Regions from separate parts of the Bradyrhizobium sp. I71 genome, predicted to be linked through region 1. Evidence: predicted binding sites of a transcription regulator. Region 1 holds the regulator's gene; the other holds the start of a gene.
The links. The regulator LexA, encoded in region 1, represses DNA repair genes until DNA is damaged. The targets are predictions, from matches to a motif close to TGTTCNNNNTGTGTTCNG.

Region 2: the regulator LexA is predicted to act here: its motif matches at 3,404-3,421, upstream of FJV43_RS26285 (DUF3072 domain-containing protein).

The regions. Positions count from the first base shown of each region.
Region 1 covers NZ_CP059398.1:7,824,284-7,831,999, forward strand. Annotated here, with positions in the region: gene FJV43_RS37095 (S41 family peptidase) at 1-490, opposite strand, end outside; gene FJV43_RS37100 (alpha-hydroxy acid oxidase) at 793-1,926, shown strand; gene FJV43_RS37105 (HAD-IA family hydrolase) at 1,956-2,579, shown strand; gene FJV43_RS37110 (hypothetical protein) at 2,746-2,952, shown strand; gene glp (gephyrin-like molybdotransferase Glp) at 3,161-4,372, shown strand; gene lexA (transcriptional repressor LexA) at 4,549-5,250, shown strand; gene FJV43_RS37125 (hypothetical protein) at 5,736-6,170, shown strand; gene FJV43_RS00005 (ComEC/Rec2 family competence protein) at 6,291-7,716, opposite strand, start outside.
Region 2 covers NZ_CP059398.1:5,456,420-5,464,135, forward strand. Annotated here, with positions in the region: gene FJV43_RS26265 (universal stress protein) at 1-396, opposite strand, end outside; gene FJV43_RS26270 (Do family serine endopeptidase) at 603-2,150, shown strand; gene FJV43_RS26275 (hypothetical protein) at 2,405-2,782, shown strand; gene FJV43_RS26280 (DUF6496 domain-containing protein) at 2,795-3,088, opposite strand; gene FJV43_RS26285 (DUF3072 domain-containing protein) at 3,173-3,367, opposite strand; gene FJV43_RS26290 (hypothetical protein) at 3,483-3,701, shown strand; gene FJV43_RS26295 (hypothetical protein) at 3,818-4,060, opposite strand; gene FJV43_RS26300 (hypothetical protein) at 4,155-4,412, opposite strand; gene FJV43_RS26305 (hypothetical protein) at 4,553-4,774, shown strand; gene FJV43_RS26310 (HWE histidine kinase domain-containing protein) at 4,771-6,258, opposite strand; gene FJV43_RS26315 (HAMP domain-containing protein) at 6,272-7,716, opposite strand, start outside.

The DNA of each region.
Region 1 (7,716 bases):
TGTCGACCGGGCCCTTCATCTTGTTGACGGCCTGCTCGAGCGTCATGCCCTGCACCGCCTCGCCGTCGATCTTGCTGATGAGGTCGCCGGACATGATGCCGGCCTTCGAGGCCGGCGTATCGTCGATCGGCGAGACCACCTTGACGAGGCCCTCCTCCATGGTGACCTCGATGCCGAGCCCGCCGAACTCGCCGGAGGTGGTCTCCTGCATCTCGGTCCAGGCCTTGGCGTTCATGTAGCGTGAGTGCGGATCGAGCGAGGTCACCATGCCGGTGATCGCGCCCTCGATCAGCTTGGCGTTGTCGGGCTTCTCGACATAGCTGGCCTTGACCCGCTCGAACACCGCGCCGAACAAATTGAGCTGGGAATAGGCATCATCCGCGCTCGCTGCCGCCCGCGCCGCCCATACTCCGCTGTGCGGGCCGGCTACCAGAAGAGTCAGACACGCTCCGGTGAGCGCGCCGAGGGGGAACAGCAGGGTTTTCCGCATGGATGACGTAGCCTTTTGCTTGGCGGTTCTCTTCGGCTTGGGAGCGCCATGCAAATGGCGATCCAGCCCACTTCTCACAATACCATTCCGGTTTCTTCATGGCCGGGATGCCACGCTGGCGGGTATACCGAAGAAATCCCTTCGCCTTGGACTAAACTTTTGGCAACGTTCCGAAACTGTTCGCGCAAGCGCAAACCGGTCGGGCCGCCCACGCCTCGCAGCTATGCGATTTTAGGATGGTTTTGGAGGGCCGGACGCGATAGGCGATGACGACAAGACTTCAAATTCTCGGGAGGACAACAATGAACGAAGCGCCCCGCATCCGGCCTGAAAGGAACGTCGAACTCGGCGCCAGCAGCGAGCCGTTCCAGAACCTGCACGAGTTCATCCGGAAAGCGCGCGCCAACCTGAACCAGAACGCCTGGGACTACATCGTCGGCGCGGCCGAGACCGAGACCACGATGCGCCGCAACCGCATGGCGCTGGACGAGATCGCCTTCCGCCCGCGCGTGCTGCGCGATGTCCGCAGGGTCGACGGAGGGGTCGATCAATTCGGCCGCAGGATGCGCCTGCCGGTGGTGCTCGCCCCGGTCGGCGCCCTCGAGATCTTCGATCCGGATGGCGCGGCAAGCGTGGCACGCGCCGCCGGCACTTTCGGTGCGGCGCACATGCTGAGCTCGGTATCCGAGCCAGGACTGGAGACGACCGCCGAAGCCGCACCCGACGCGCTGCGACTCTATCAGCTTTATGTCCGCGGCGACGATGCCTTCGTCGCCGATGTCGTCAGCCGGGCCGAGCAGAACGCCTATGCCGCCTTCTGCCTGACCGTCGACACCGCCCATTACAGCCGTCGTGAACGCGACATCGCCAAGCGCTACGTTCGCGAGAGCCGTCTGCGCGCCACCGGCGGCGATTTCCAGAAGGGCCTGGAGTGGCGGACCGTGAAGATGATCAAGGACAAGTTCAAAATACCGCTGATCCTCAAGGGCATTGCCACCGCCGAGGACGCGCTGATCGCGCTCGATCACGGCGTCGAGTGGATTTACGTCTCCAACCATGGCGGCCGCCAGCTCGACCACGGCCGCGGCGCCATGCATGTGCTGCCTGAAATTGTCGATGCCGTGAAGGGCCGCGCCAAGATCATGGTCGACGGCGGCATCTGTCGCGGCACCGACATCGTCAAGGCGATCGCGGCGGGCGCGGACCTCGTCGGCATCGGGCGGCTGCAATGCTGGGCGCTGGCGGCGGCGGGCGAAGCCGGTGTCACCCGGATGCTGGAACTGCTCGAGGACGAGGTGCTGCGCTGCCTTGGCCTCCTGGGCGCCACCTCATTCGCCGAGGTCGACAAATCCTGCCTGCATCCGGCGACCGCCACCAACGCGCCCAGCGTGTTCAGCGCGTTCCCGCTGTTCGACCATGAACCCTATCGCTACTGACTTGCCGATACTGAAGTGAAAAGGACGCAATGACATCGCTTTCTCCCGGCAGCGCGGATGCGCTTCTGTTCGACCTCGGGCGCGTCGTGCTCGACATCGACTTCTCCAAGGCGATCGCCTGCTGGGCGGGACATGCCGGTTGCCAGCCCGAGGCCATCGTCGCGCGCTATGCGCGTGACGAGGCCTACCGGCTGCACGAGATGGGCAAGATCAGCGACGAGGACTATTTCGCCTCGCTGCGCGCGTCACTTGGAATCGGCATCTCGGACGCGCAGTTCCTGGAAGGCTGGAACGCGATCTTCGCAGGCGAGATGCCCGACATCGCCGAGCTGTTGCCGCGCGCGGCGAAGCAGATGCCGCTCTATGCCTTCTCCAACACCAATCGGCCGCATGTGGACTATTTCTCAAAGGAATATGCCGGCGTGCTCGGCCACTTCCGCGAGCTGTATCTGTCGTCCAGCATCGGCCTGCGCAAACCGGACCCGGAGGCGTTCGACCACGTCGTCGCCGCGATCGGCGTGCCGGCCGGTCGCATCGTATTCTTCGATGACCTCGCCGAGAACATCGAGGGCGCGCGGGCGCGCGGCTTGAACGCCGTGCACGTGACGTCACCCGGCGACGTCGGGAATGCGTTGAGGGCGCTTGGCATCTGAATGCCAGGCAGTCGCCGCGACAGGTCATGCCCGCGGTTCCCGGAGCCAAATTTGCAGGAGATGAGGAACCGAGCCGCTTTGTGCATTTTTGTACGGAGTTCCGGGAACGGAGTACCACCCTTCGGACTCATGAGTCCGTTGGGACTTCTACATCGGATTGATCGACGTGCTGGGCAAAACCTATCTCACCAAGCAAGCCTCTCTCCTGCTTGAATTCGCCAGAACCACCTCGGATTCTGACCTTTCCGCCAAGCTGATCAGCAAGGCGGCCGACCTGAAGTCCCTGGCCGATCCGCTGCCTGACAAGGATCCGAATCCCAGAGCTCCCGACGTCGCACCGGATGTCGGTCCGAGCGATCCGGCAGGACGTTGACCGATGTCGGCCGTGGCGCTCGTCATTCTCGTCCTCGCCATGGCTATCCTCGTGCCGGTCTGTCTCGCCTTCAGGATCATGCCGCGGCGGACGTGAACTCCCGCCGCCGCGACGGAAATCGCGCCGGATAAATCATCCTGCGTGCTGCTTTGCCTCGCGCCTGCACTCGGCTAGAACTCTCGCCAACGATTTGCAGGAGTTTCCGCTCGTGGCCCTCATGCCCGTTTCTGACGCGCTTGCCGCGGTGCTGGCGGATGCAGAGCCGCTACCTGAAGAGATGGTTTCCCTCGATGAGGCCTACCATCGCGTGCTTGCGCGCGACGTCGCGGCGCGGCGCACGCAGCCACCGCAGGCCATGTCGGCGATGGACGGCTACGCCGTGCGCGCGGCTGACGCGGCAACGGTCGATTCCAGGCTGGCGGTGGTCGGCGAGGTCGCGGCGGGTCGCCCGTTCGCGGGAAGGGTTGGCCCCGGCGAAGCCGTGCGGATCTTCACCGGCGGCGTCGTTCCCGACGGCGCCGATGCGGTCGTGATCCAGGAGGACACTGTCGCGGAAGGCAAGCTTGTCACGATCAAGGAAGCCGCGATTTCCGGGCGGCACATCCGCCCCGCCGGTGTCGACTTCCGCGAGGGAGACGTGCTGCTCCGCAAGGGAAGCCGTCTCACGGAGCGCGATCTCGCGCTGGCCGCCGGAATGAATCACCCGCATCTCGCCGTCTGCCGCCGTCCGAGGGTCGCGATTCTCGCCACCGGCGACGAGCTGGTGATGCCCGGCACCACGCCCGGTCACGGCCAGATCGTCTATTCCAATGGCTATGCCCTGCACGCGCTCGCCCGCAGCGCGGGCGCCGAGACCATCGACCTCGGCATTGCCGCCGATACGCTGGAGGCCACTTCCGCCGGCATCCGTCGCGCCCGGGAGAGCGGCGCCGACATCCTGATCACGACCGGCGGTGCCTCGGTCGGCGACCACGATCTGGTCCAGCAGGCGCTCAAGGACGAAGGCATCTCGATGGCGTTCTGGAAGATCGCGATTCGGCCCGGCAAGCCGATGATGCACGGACGGCTCGGCGCAATGCGCGTGATCGGCCTGCCCGGCAATCCCGTGTCGTCTTACGTGTGCGCCTTCCTGTTCATGGTGCCGTTGATTCGCGCCCTGTCGGGCCGTTCAGTGATTCATCATCGCCGCGAGCGCGCCGTGCTGGGCCGCGATCTCGGTGCCAACGACCAGCGCGAGGACTATCTGCGTGCGCGCCTGGAACAGCGTGACGACGGCACGCTCGTCGCCCTTCCCGTCAGCCATCAGGACTCCTCTCTGCTTGCGAATCTCGCTGCGGCGCAGGTACTTCTCGTGCGCGCACCGTTCGCGCCGAGGGCCGAGGCCGGCACGCCTTGCGAGGTGCTGCGCCTGCCGGTGTGAGCTGCACGGCCACACGCATGGCGCGAGCTTCGCTCTGTTCACCGTAAATTAAGCAGTTGCGGAACACATATCGAACATATAGTGTCCGTTCATGATTTGTTTCGAACGTGTAGCAGCTTATCGCTGACTTCCTCGTCTCGGAATTGAACGACATCAACCGGGGGATTTTGGTCGAGATGTTGACGCGCAAACAATACGAGCTTCTGCGATTCATCAGCGAACGTCTGAAGGAAAGCGGCGTGCCGCCGTCCTTCGACGAGATGAAAGATGCGCTCGACCTGCGCTCGAAGTCAGGCATCCATCGCCTGATCACTGCGCTTGAGGAGCGCGGCTTCATCCGCCGCCTGCCCAACCGCGCCCGCGCCATCGAGGTGATCAAGCTGCCCGAGTTGCAGGCCGCCGCCGGCAGTCGCCGCGGCTTCACGCCGAGCGTCATCGAGGGCAATCTCGGCAAGGTCCGCACGACCTCCAGCCCGCCTGTGGACGAGGGCGAGCGTCCCGTCGCGGTGCCCGTGATGGGCCGCATCGCGGCCGGCACGCCGATCGAGGCGCTGCAGACCCGCAGCCACACCATCAGCGTGCCGCCTGACATGCTCGGCTCGGGCGAGCACTACGCGCTCGAAGTGCGCGGCGATTCGATGGTCGAGGCCGGCATCCTCGACGGCGACATGGCGCTGATCCAGCGCAACGAGAGCGCCGATACCGGCGACATCGTGGTGGCGCTGATCGACGACGAGGAAGCCACGCTCAAGCGCTTCCGCCGCCGCGGGGCCTCTATCGCGCTCGAGCCCGCCAATGCCGCCTATGAGGTCCGCATTCTTCCGCCGAACCGCGTGAAGATTCAGGGCAAGCTGATCGGGCTTTACCGCAAGTACTGAGCGGTCGTTCGATATCTATTGGAGCGGATCACTGTCCGCTCCGGCTGGATGGTTTTTCCGGTTCTGCTCAGATTGTCCGGCCCCCTCTTTCGGCGCCATCCTCGACACGCCGCACGACGCAGCATCGCTTCGCGGGCCTGAGAGTTCGAGGACACGTGATGCGCCAGACTTTCCATGGACGATGTTGCGGCGCCGATCGCAGCATCAGCGACGTAAGCCGTTGCCATACAATCGCACCGCCATTCGGCAAGCGAGCTGGCAATGCTCTGGCTGGTCGGCGCCGCGAGGCGCCGACACGCGCCTTCCGAATACACAGGCGTCGGCTTTGTTCCTATCGAATCCGGGAAAGATAATGTGATCGCGGCTTGCGGCGTCCAGCCGCAGATTTGCCTACAACGAAGCAGAGCGTTGCGTGCTTCCACCCTGATAGAGGCCTGCGCCTCAAAAAGAGGTGCGGGTTGCTATCTTCGCATGAGGAGCACCCGATGTGTGACTACAGCCTGCATGCTGTCGCGACGCGCCCCGCCGAAGTCGGCGAGACGATAGTCACGACGACCTTCCGCGGCACCTCGACGCGCGGCTTCGCCTCCGAAGCCGATCTCTCCGTCGCGGTCTGCTTGCTGCCGGGAACGGAGCTCGCCTTCGCGGACAACGTCCGTTACGACAATCGCTGGATCTGGACGCGCACCGTGAACTCCCGCGTCGGCAAGTTCGGCAAGATCGACCCGCACATTCCCGATCGCCATCATGACGCGATCGAATTCCCCGACGGCAAATACGTGCTGGTGACACAGCTCGTCGAAGGCCAGCGCGCGACGGTGCTGCAACTGCCGGTGACCCAGCCGGTTGGCGAACGCGAGCACAAGCCGCAGATCGTCGCCGACACGCGGTCCACGATCACGCGCCTGCCGATCGGCTGACGTCGTCGCCCCCGGCCGATGGTCGTGGGCCAGGAATGAAATGCCATCGCCGGCCGAGGCCGGCGAGATGGTATGGTTTGCGTCCTGCGAGATCCCGACCGACCTCTCCCGCATCGCTCCTCAATCGTCCGCCTGCAAGTCCGTCTCCGATGGCGTTGCGTCCCGGTTGCGGGGCACGGCCGTCTTCGGCGCAAGGCTGCCGTCGAAATCCCCCTCGCCGGCGCCGGCCGGCAGCCAGGGGCGGCTCGTGCCTCTCGCCCTCACCGCCCGAACCGAGAAGCCGTCACCGCTCTGCGTCAGAGCCAGCGCGCCCTGACTGGCGAGCCGCGGCCTGTCGACCACCATCGCCGCGCAATCGGGCGGCGTGGGCCGCGCCGTCACCACCAGCGCGGCGCGGCTGCAATCATCAGCCAGAGCGTCGATGCGCAACGCCAACGCGACAAGCCGTCCGTCCGCGAGCGGCGTCACGCAGCCGGACTCGTCACACGACACACCGTCGGCCAGCGAGGCGCTGCCGGCATCGCGCGGATCGGCATCGGCAGCCAACCATTCCCTCAGCAGGAAGCCATCCTTGCTGGCGCGGATCACATGCAGCCGCCCGTCCCGGCCCCGCACGGCGACGCTCGCGCCATCCCCGGCAATCAGGATGTCGGGCTGCCGCACCGACATCGCCCAGAGGATCGCGGCAAGCAGCACCAGGGCACCGGACCAGCGCAGGGGCGTGCGCAACAGCCCCATCACGATGATCCCGAGGCTCGCCGCGATCAGCGGCGCGATCCCGAATGCGGGAATGCGGCCGACTGCACCGGGCAGTGCCGCCACCCAGCGCGAGACCGCGACCATCCACTCGATGCCGATCCCCATCAGCCACCAGAACACGCCGTCGAGCCCGAAGGGCGCCGCGATCAATCCCAGCAGTCCCGCCGGCATCACCAGCGCCGAGACCACCGGCATCGCGCCGAGATTGGCGAGCACGCCGTATGGCGTCACGCGGTGGAAGTGGAAGGCGGCATAGGGCGTGGTCGCAAGCCCGGCGATCAACGAGGCCAGGAACAGCATCGCGATCTCGCGGCCGCCCCACAGTGCGATCCGCGCCGTTGCGGAATGATCGGGCGATGCTAGCAGGTTCGGCATGCCGATCTGCACCAGCGCCACCAGCCCGAGCGTTGCCGCAAACGACATTTGAAAACTCGGATGAACCAGCGCCTCGGGCGCGACGGCCAGCACGATCAGCGCGGCCACCGCCAGCGTCCGGAACGTGATGGCGCGGCGATCGACCATCACGGCGATCAAAACCACCGCCGTCATGAAGAACGATCTCTGCGTCGCGACCTCGGCGCCGGACAGCAGCAGATAGAACGCAGCCGCCACCATCGCCGCGGCCGCCGACCATTTCTTGATGGCGAAGCCGGCCGCCAGCCCCGGAATCAGCGCCAGCAGCGCGCGCACCGCGAAGAACACGACGCCGGCGACGACCGCCATGTGATAGCCGGAGATCGACAGCACATGGCCGAGCCCCGAGACGAACATCGCGTCATTGACGGGC
Region 2 (7,716 bases), 2.4 Mb from region 1:
GCCTGGCACGTCGTTGTCAAACGCGCCTTGCGTCGGATCCGGCTGGAGCACGATGTTGAGATCGTGCAGGCGCGCCATCTCGCCGAGCGAGACGGCTGCATCCGCCGGGATCGCGCCGAGCGCGTGGCAGGCGTAGGAGATGCCGGCGTTCGCCGCTTCGCTCCTGAACACCGCGAGCGCGGCCTCGGCCCGCTCCACGGCCCGCTCGCGCTCCAGTTCGAACACGGCCGCCACCGCCGCGCCGCCCTCCATCACGTAAGCTGCACTGGTTGCGACATAGCCGACCGCGACCGCGTCGAGATGGGCGTTGAGATACGACGCGAGCGAGATCGAGCCCTCGATCGCGGGCCGCATGGGACGTTCGGTGGGAATGTGGACGAGAATGTCTTTGTACATGGCGCGCCTCCGGTGGACCTCATGAGCGCAGTTTTTCACTGCGCGAAGCGCCCGTGTTGAGCTGCATCAAATGGGCGGCGGCGATCTGCCTGCTGCGCCCGCTCTCCCGTTCTTTGCCGAGATTTAATCGGATGGACGGGACGCCGTAAGGTGGCAGCGACCATGTTGAGGGCAAGGCGACATCAGCTCAACATGGATATTTCGACATGAACGATCGCGTCAATTCCGACACCACCACGTCCCGCAAGATCTTGAGGCCGCGCCGGCTCGTGCTGCTCGGCACCGTGGCCGCGCTGGGCGTGGCCGCCCTGTCAATGGCGCCAGGCTCTGCGCCGTTCGGTACGAACTCCTTCATTGCGCCGGCTCAGGCTGCGGAAGCCGCCGCGACGCCGCCGGGCTTCGGCGATCTGGTCAGCAAGGTCAAACCCGCGGTGATCTCGGTGCGGGTGAAGATCGACCAGAACAACGACAAGACCGCGATGCTGCAGCAGAACCGGATGGATTCGGACGAGAATACGCCGTTCGACCAGTTCTCGCGACAGTTCGGCTTCCGCTCCCCGGGCGGCATGAACGGCATGCCGCGCCAGCGCCATCAGATGATCACGGGCGAAGGCTCCGGCTTCTTCATTTCCGCCGACGGTTATGCCGTGACCAACAACCACGTCGTCGACCACGCCGAGTCCGTCCAGGTGACGATGGATGACGGCACGACCTACACTGCGAAAGTCGTCGGCACCGATCCGAAGACCGATCTCGCGCTGATCAAGGTCGATGGCAAGAAGGACTTTCCGTTCGTCAAATTCTCCGACCAGAAGCCGCGCATCGGCGACTGGGTGGTCGCGGTCGGCAATCCCTTTGGTCTTGGCGGCACTGTGACCGCGGGCATCGTCTCGGCCAGCGGCCGTGATATCGGCAATGGTCCCTATGACGATTTCATCCAGATCGATGCGCCCATCAACAAGGGCAATTCCGGCGGCCCGGCCTTCGACATGAACGGCAACGTGATCGGCGTGAACACTGCGATCTTCTCGCCCTCGGGCGGCTCGGTCGGCATCGGCTTCGACATTCCGGCCTCGACCGCCAAGCTCGTCGTCGCGCAATTGAAGGATAAGGGTGTGGTCACCCGAGGCTGGCTCGGCGTGCAGGTGCAGCCCGTGACATCGGATATTGCCGACAGCCTCGGCCTCAAGGAGGCGCGCGGGGCGATCGTCGACAATCCGCAGGATGGCAGCCCGGCGGCGAAGGCCGGCATCGAGGCGGGGGACGTCATCACCGCCGTCAACGGCACCACGATCAAGGACTCCCGCGACCTCGCCCGCACCATCGCCACCTTGGCGCCGGGCACGTCCGTGAAGCTCGACGTCTTCCGCAAGGGCGACAGCAAAACGGTGACCCTGGCGCTCGGCGAGCTGCCGAACGAGCGGCAAGCCAAAGGAAATGGCAATGCCGACGAGGGCAGAGGGCAGCCGAATGCCGGCACGCCGCGCCTCGGCCTCAGCCTGGCGCCGGCAGGTGACGTCCAGGGCGCGGGCCAGAAGGGTGTCGTCGTCACCGAGGTCGATCCGCAAGGGCCGGCGGCACAGCGCGGCATTCAGACCGGCGACGTCATCCTCAATGTCGGCGGCAAGGCCGTTGCCAATGTCGGCGACGTCCGTTCGGAGCTGGCGCAGGCCAAATCGTCGGGCAAGCGCAGCGTGCTGTTGCAGGTCAAAAGCGCGGAGGCGACGAGATTCGTCGCAGTTCCGCTCGCGTAGAGACGCGCGCATCGAGCGACGCAGATCAAAAAAGGCGGCCCTCGGGCCGCCTTTCCCGTTCAGCCTCGAAATTCCCGTTGGGTTATTGATAACATTCTCGTTAACCACAGGAATGGTGACGCAGTTCGTCCGAAAAAGCCGTGTTCGCTCATCACAGTTCCAGCACCGCTGCGGCAAGGGAGTCGCAAAGGTGGGTTGCAGTCGTGGAACTTCGAGCCTGCCGCTGCTTTGTGGAACTTGCCGGCGGTTCGCATTTGATCGGTGCCGACATGGTTCGATTGAAGCTCTCGCGGAGGAGTACACTGTTCGTAGCGTCATTGGTGCTCTGGGGCGGAAACGCGCTCGGGCGTGACGACGGCCGCTACGCGAACTCCCCCCTGAAACCATGGTTCGACAGTCTGCGCAGCCAGCTCGGCCCGTGCTGCTCGGATGCGGATGGATTTGCCGTCGCCGATCCCGACTGGGAGTCGCACAACGGGCGTTACCGCGTGCGTCTGGACGGGCAGTGGATAGATGTGCCGGACGAAGCCGTCATCACCGAGCCAAACCGGGCCGGCCGCACCATGGTGTGGCCGGTGAAGACGGCGTTCGGGATTTCGATCCGCTGCTTCATGCCGGGCAGCATGATCTGAGACAGGTCAGCGTCAGCGTTTGCTGGATTTGCGCTTCGACGACTTCTTTGACGACTTGCTTGACTTAGACGATTTTCTCGACGTCTTCTTGGCACTCTTCCGCTTCGATGCCTTCTTCGGGACCTTCTTGCCCTTCTTGCGCGCCTTCGACAGTCCGATCGCGATTGCCTGCTTGCGGCTCTTCACGCGGCCGCCGCGTCCCCCGCGCCCGCTCTTCGCGGTACCCTTTTTGTAGCGCCGCATCTCGCTTTCGACATCGCTGCCGGAGCTGCGTGAGTAGCGACGTTTCTTTGCCTTGCGTGCCATCCATGCTCTCCCTTGGCGAGGAGAACCGTTCGGCTCCGCCATGGTTCCGGCAGCGCGTACACAACGTGCAGGTGCGCGGCGCAGCTAGAAGGAGTTCGCCAATTCGATCTCCGCCTCCAGCGCCTGGATGCGCCGTGCAGCCTCACCGAAGGACAGGTCCCGTGCAAATTGGGCGGGTTGATAGGCCTCATCGCTCAGCCGCTTCAGCCTGAGACCCTGCGCCCGCGTCATCTGCTCGCCGAGAAAAACCCTGGCGTCGTATTTACCTTGAACCTGCATCTGCATTCTCCGTTCTGAAATCGTGACTTGACTATATGTTCTTATTTTGTTCTAACAAGCCATGGACAACAGAATTAATGAAATTCGACGTAAAATCAGAGTCTTGAGGCTCGAAATGGCCGACGTCGAGGCGTCGGTGCGCGATCTCGTCGAGCGCGGCTGCGACTGCACGGAAAGGGCCCTGGCGCAGATGGATCTGCGCCGGAGAATCAACCTCCTGATCGGCGAATGGAAGGCAGCTGGCGGCAGCGACGTTCTGCCTGACGTCCGCGACCGGGTGCGCCTTCGTCCCGCGAAGACGGGCAATCCCGTGCGCGCGAGCGGGCCCCGCTGATCAGGGAGCGCGGCGGAGGAGGAGCTGGACGCGCACCGGATTTGAAACTGCGCCCGAGTCCCAAGAGAAAGGGCCCCGCAACGGGCGGGGCCCTCGATGGATTTCCAGGGAGTGGCCTATTTGGTGTTGGTCATGCCGCCTTTGTTCGTCATGGTACCGCCCTGATCGGAGCCGGGGCCGGAGCCGCCTTGGCCGGAAGGATCAGCGCCCTTGGAAGACTTGGTGTTGGCGCCGGTGGTCTGCGACGATGACATCGAGGATCCATGCTTGGCCTTGTGTGACTTGGCCTGCACGGCGAACGGCGCGGCGGCAAGGCCGGTTGCCAACATTACGGCGAGAGCGAGTTTGGTCGTCTTCATGCGGGAAACTCCCTGAGTTAATTTGACGCAGGCAGCCAACCGCTCTTCGCCGCAGGAGTTCCCGACAAAGCATCTCCCGCGGGTCACGCGCGCTTCAAGATTGCTTGTCCTCCTCAATGATGAACACGACGCCGGTGAGCGTCGCACCGATCGCGAACGTCGTCACCAAGGTGAGAGTGAAGACCAGAATGGCCTGGCTTCCGCCGTTATTGAGCAGGTTGGCCACGGCTGGATTGGACAGGACGAGCATGAGGCTGAAGGTGAGGCCGAGGGCCGCGCCCATCATTGCATGCGTCATCAGCTTGATAAGTCCGCTGGCAGAGATCAGCTCAGACGACTTCTTCGTGCGCATGGGAGTGCATCCCGAATTGGCATGCAAACACCCGCGTGCTTGTCCGGTTCCATTCGGTTGAAATAATTGTCATCGCCCGCTTCATCCGACGTTCATGCCGGGCTTGCGAGGATGAGTGCCATCAAAACGGGAACATGGATATGGGTAAGGTCGTCTTTCTTTACCGCTCGCTGGCCTATCGCAACGCGGCTGCGGACATCCTGCGCAAGGCCCGCAGGCTCCCGCGCGGAGCAGAGCGAAGCGCGGCGCGCCGCTACGCCAGGGCCCTGCGCGATCTCGCCCGGACGGAAGCCTGGCTGGAAGGGCGGGTTCCGCGCGAACCGCGGATGGCCCAGCGCATGACGAGCGCAGTGTCCGGTTAACCGGATGCGCGCTGCAATTCTGCGGAGCCGCCGGTGTCGAACTTGCCGGGTCCGGCGGTGGCCGTCCTGCGCGTCAGCGGCACCTCCAGGCGGCACAACAGACCTTCGGCGCGCCAATCGAACTGCGCCTGTCCGCCAAGCTGGGACTCGACGCTCGCAAGCAGGCTTCGCGTTCCGAAGCCGCGAGATTTCGGTGCCATGACCAGCGGACCGCCGGATTCCTCCCAGCTCAGCGTGAGCAGCTCGTCCTCGACCTGCCAATCGATTGCAAGCCGCCCCGATCGAGTCGAGAGTGCGCCATACTTGGCCGAGTTGGTGAAGAGCTCGTGGAGCGCGAGCGCAAGCGTCTGGGCCGTCGCCGGCAGCAACTGAACTTCGGGACCGGCCAATCTGATCTGGTCGCCGAGCGAATAGGGCGCAAGCTCCTCGTCGATCAGCCTCGAGAGCTCGGCGCCCTCCCAGCTCGACAGCGACAGGATGGTGTGCACGCGCGCCAGTGCATTGATGCGTCCCTCGACGGCGTTGACATAGTCCTTGACCTCGTCCGCCCGGGTGAGGCGCACGATCGATTGCGCCAGCGCCAGCGCGTTCTTGGCGCGATGATCGACTTCCCGCGCCAGGAGATTCTGCCGCTCCTCGGCGCGCTTGCGCTCGGTAATATCGACGGTGACGCCGCTGACGCGCACCACGCGCCCGCTCTCGTCGACCGTCGCCGCCGCCGTGCCGACGCACCAGCGCACCTCGCCGTCGGGCCGCACGATGCGGAACTCCGTTTCATAGGCGCGCGTGCCCTTGTTGAATTCGGCGATCGCCTTGCGCAACTGATCGACGTCATCGGGATGCAAAAGCGCCTGGACGTTGGCCGGATTGACCTCGAAGCTCTCGGGGCCGACGCCGAAGATGCGGTATTGCCCCTCGTCCCACATCCAATCGCCGCTGATCCAGTCCCAGTCCCAGGATCCCATCTTGCCGGCAGCGATCGCCATGCTGCGCCGCTGCTCGCTCTCGCGCAGCTTCGCGGTGGAGCTCTCCAGTTCCGCGGTGCGTGCGCGGACGCGGTCCTCGAGCTCGTGGTTCAGCCGTTCGAGTTCGCGCGTCTTGCGGTAGAGCTCGGCAAATACCTTGATCTTCGCGCGCAGCACCTCCGGCACGACCGGCACCGGCACGTAGTCGACCGCGCCCATCTCATAGCCGCGCAACCGGTCGATGTCGCTGACCTGGATGGCCGAGATGAAGATCATGGCGGTCTTCTGGAAACGCGGATGCTCGCGGATCATCGCGGCGAGCTCGAAGCCGTCGAGCTCGGGCATGCAGACATCGACCAGGATCACTGCGATCTCGGTCTTGAGCAGCACCTCCAGCGCCTCGCGCCCCGAGGAGGCGATCACGAGGTTCTCGCCGAGATCCTTCAGGATCACCTCATAGGCGAGCAGCTTGGCCGGCTGATCGTCGACGAGCAGGATGTTGACCTTTTCCTGGTCCATATGCGGGCCCAACTCAGCGGTGCAGCCACATGCGGATCGCAAGCAGCAATTGGTCGGTGTTGACCGGCTTGGCGAGATAATCGGACGCGCCGGCTTCGAGGCATTTCTCCCGGTCGCCCTTCATCGCCTTGGCGGTCAGCGCGATGATCGGAAGACGGGCGAAGGCCGGGTTCTCGCGGATCACGCCGATGGTCTGATAGCCATCCATCTGCGGCATCATGATGTCCATCAGCACGATCGCGATCTCCGGATTGGATTCGACCAGTGTCACAGCCTCGCTGCCGGTCGTCGCCGTCAGCACTTTCATGCCGCGCCGTTCCAGCACACTCGACAGGGCGAATATGTTGCGGGCGTCGTCGTCGACGAGCAGGGCGGTCTTGCCGATCAAGTCCTCGTCGGAACTGTTCAGCTTCTCCAGCATACGCTGCTTCTCGATCGGCAGCTCCGTGATCACGCGGTGCAGGAACAGCGCGGTTTCGTCGAGCAGGCGTTCCGGCGATTCCACGCCCTTGACCACGATGCTGCGCGCCATGGTGTGGAGTTCCGCGTCCTCCTCCGCCGAAAGCTCGCGGCCGGTGAAGACCACGACCGGGATGTTCGACAGTCGCTCGTCGTTGCGGATCTGGTCCAGCACCTCGAAGCCGCTCATGTCGGGCAGCCGGAGATCGAGCACCACGCAGTCACACGGCTGCTCGCGCAGCGTCGAAAGTGCCTCCGCGCCGGTGGCCGTCGACACGATCTCGATGTCGTCATGGTACAGCAGCTCGCGGATCGAAAGCTGCTCGGCCTCGTTGTCCTCGACGATCAGCAGCCGCTTGCGCCGCGGCCGCGCATATTCCTTGATTTGCGTCAGCGCGGCTGAGACGCCTTCAGGCGTGGTCGGCTTGTTGACGAATGAGAACGCGCCCCGCGCCAGCGCATGCTGGCGGTCCTCGTCGAGCGTGATGATCTGCACGGGGATGTGGCGGGTCAACGGATTGTGCTTGAGCTGGCTCAGCACGGTCCAGCCGAGCATGTCGGGCAGGAACACGTCGAGCGAGACTGCTCTCGGCTGATATTGTTTGGCGAGCTCCAGCGCCTCCGCGCCCCGTGCAGCGACCAGAACCTTGAATCCCTTGTCGCGCGCGAGGTCGACCAGCACACGCGCGTAATGCGGGTCGTCCTCGACGATCAGGAGGATGCTGTCGCCAGGCTCGAGGTTCAAGCGGTCGTCGGGAAGCTGCTCGATGACGCGCTGCTGCTCCGGCGCGGCCGGCTGCAGCGCAGGCGGCTGGCTGTATTGCTGCGGCGCCGGCGCGGCCCGCGGCGCGAGCGTCGGGCCGGAATATTTCAAGGGCAGATAGAGCGTGAAGGACGAGCCCTTGCCCGGTGTGCTGCGGAGATGGATCTCGCCTCCGAGCAGGCTCGCGAGTTCGCGGCTGATCGCCAGCCCGAGGCCGGTGCCGCCGTATTTCCGGC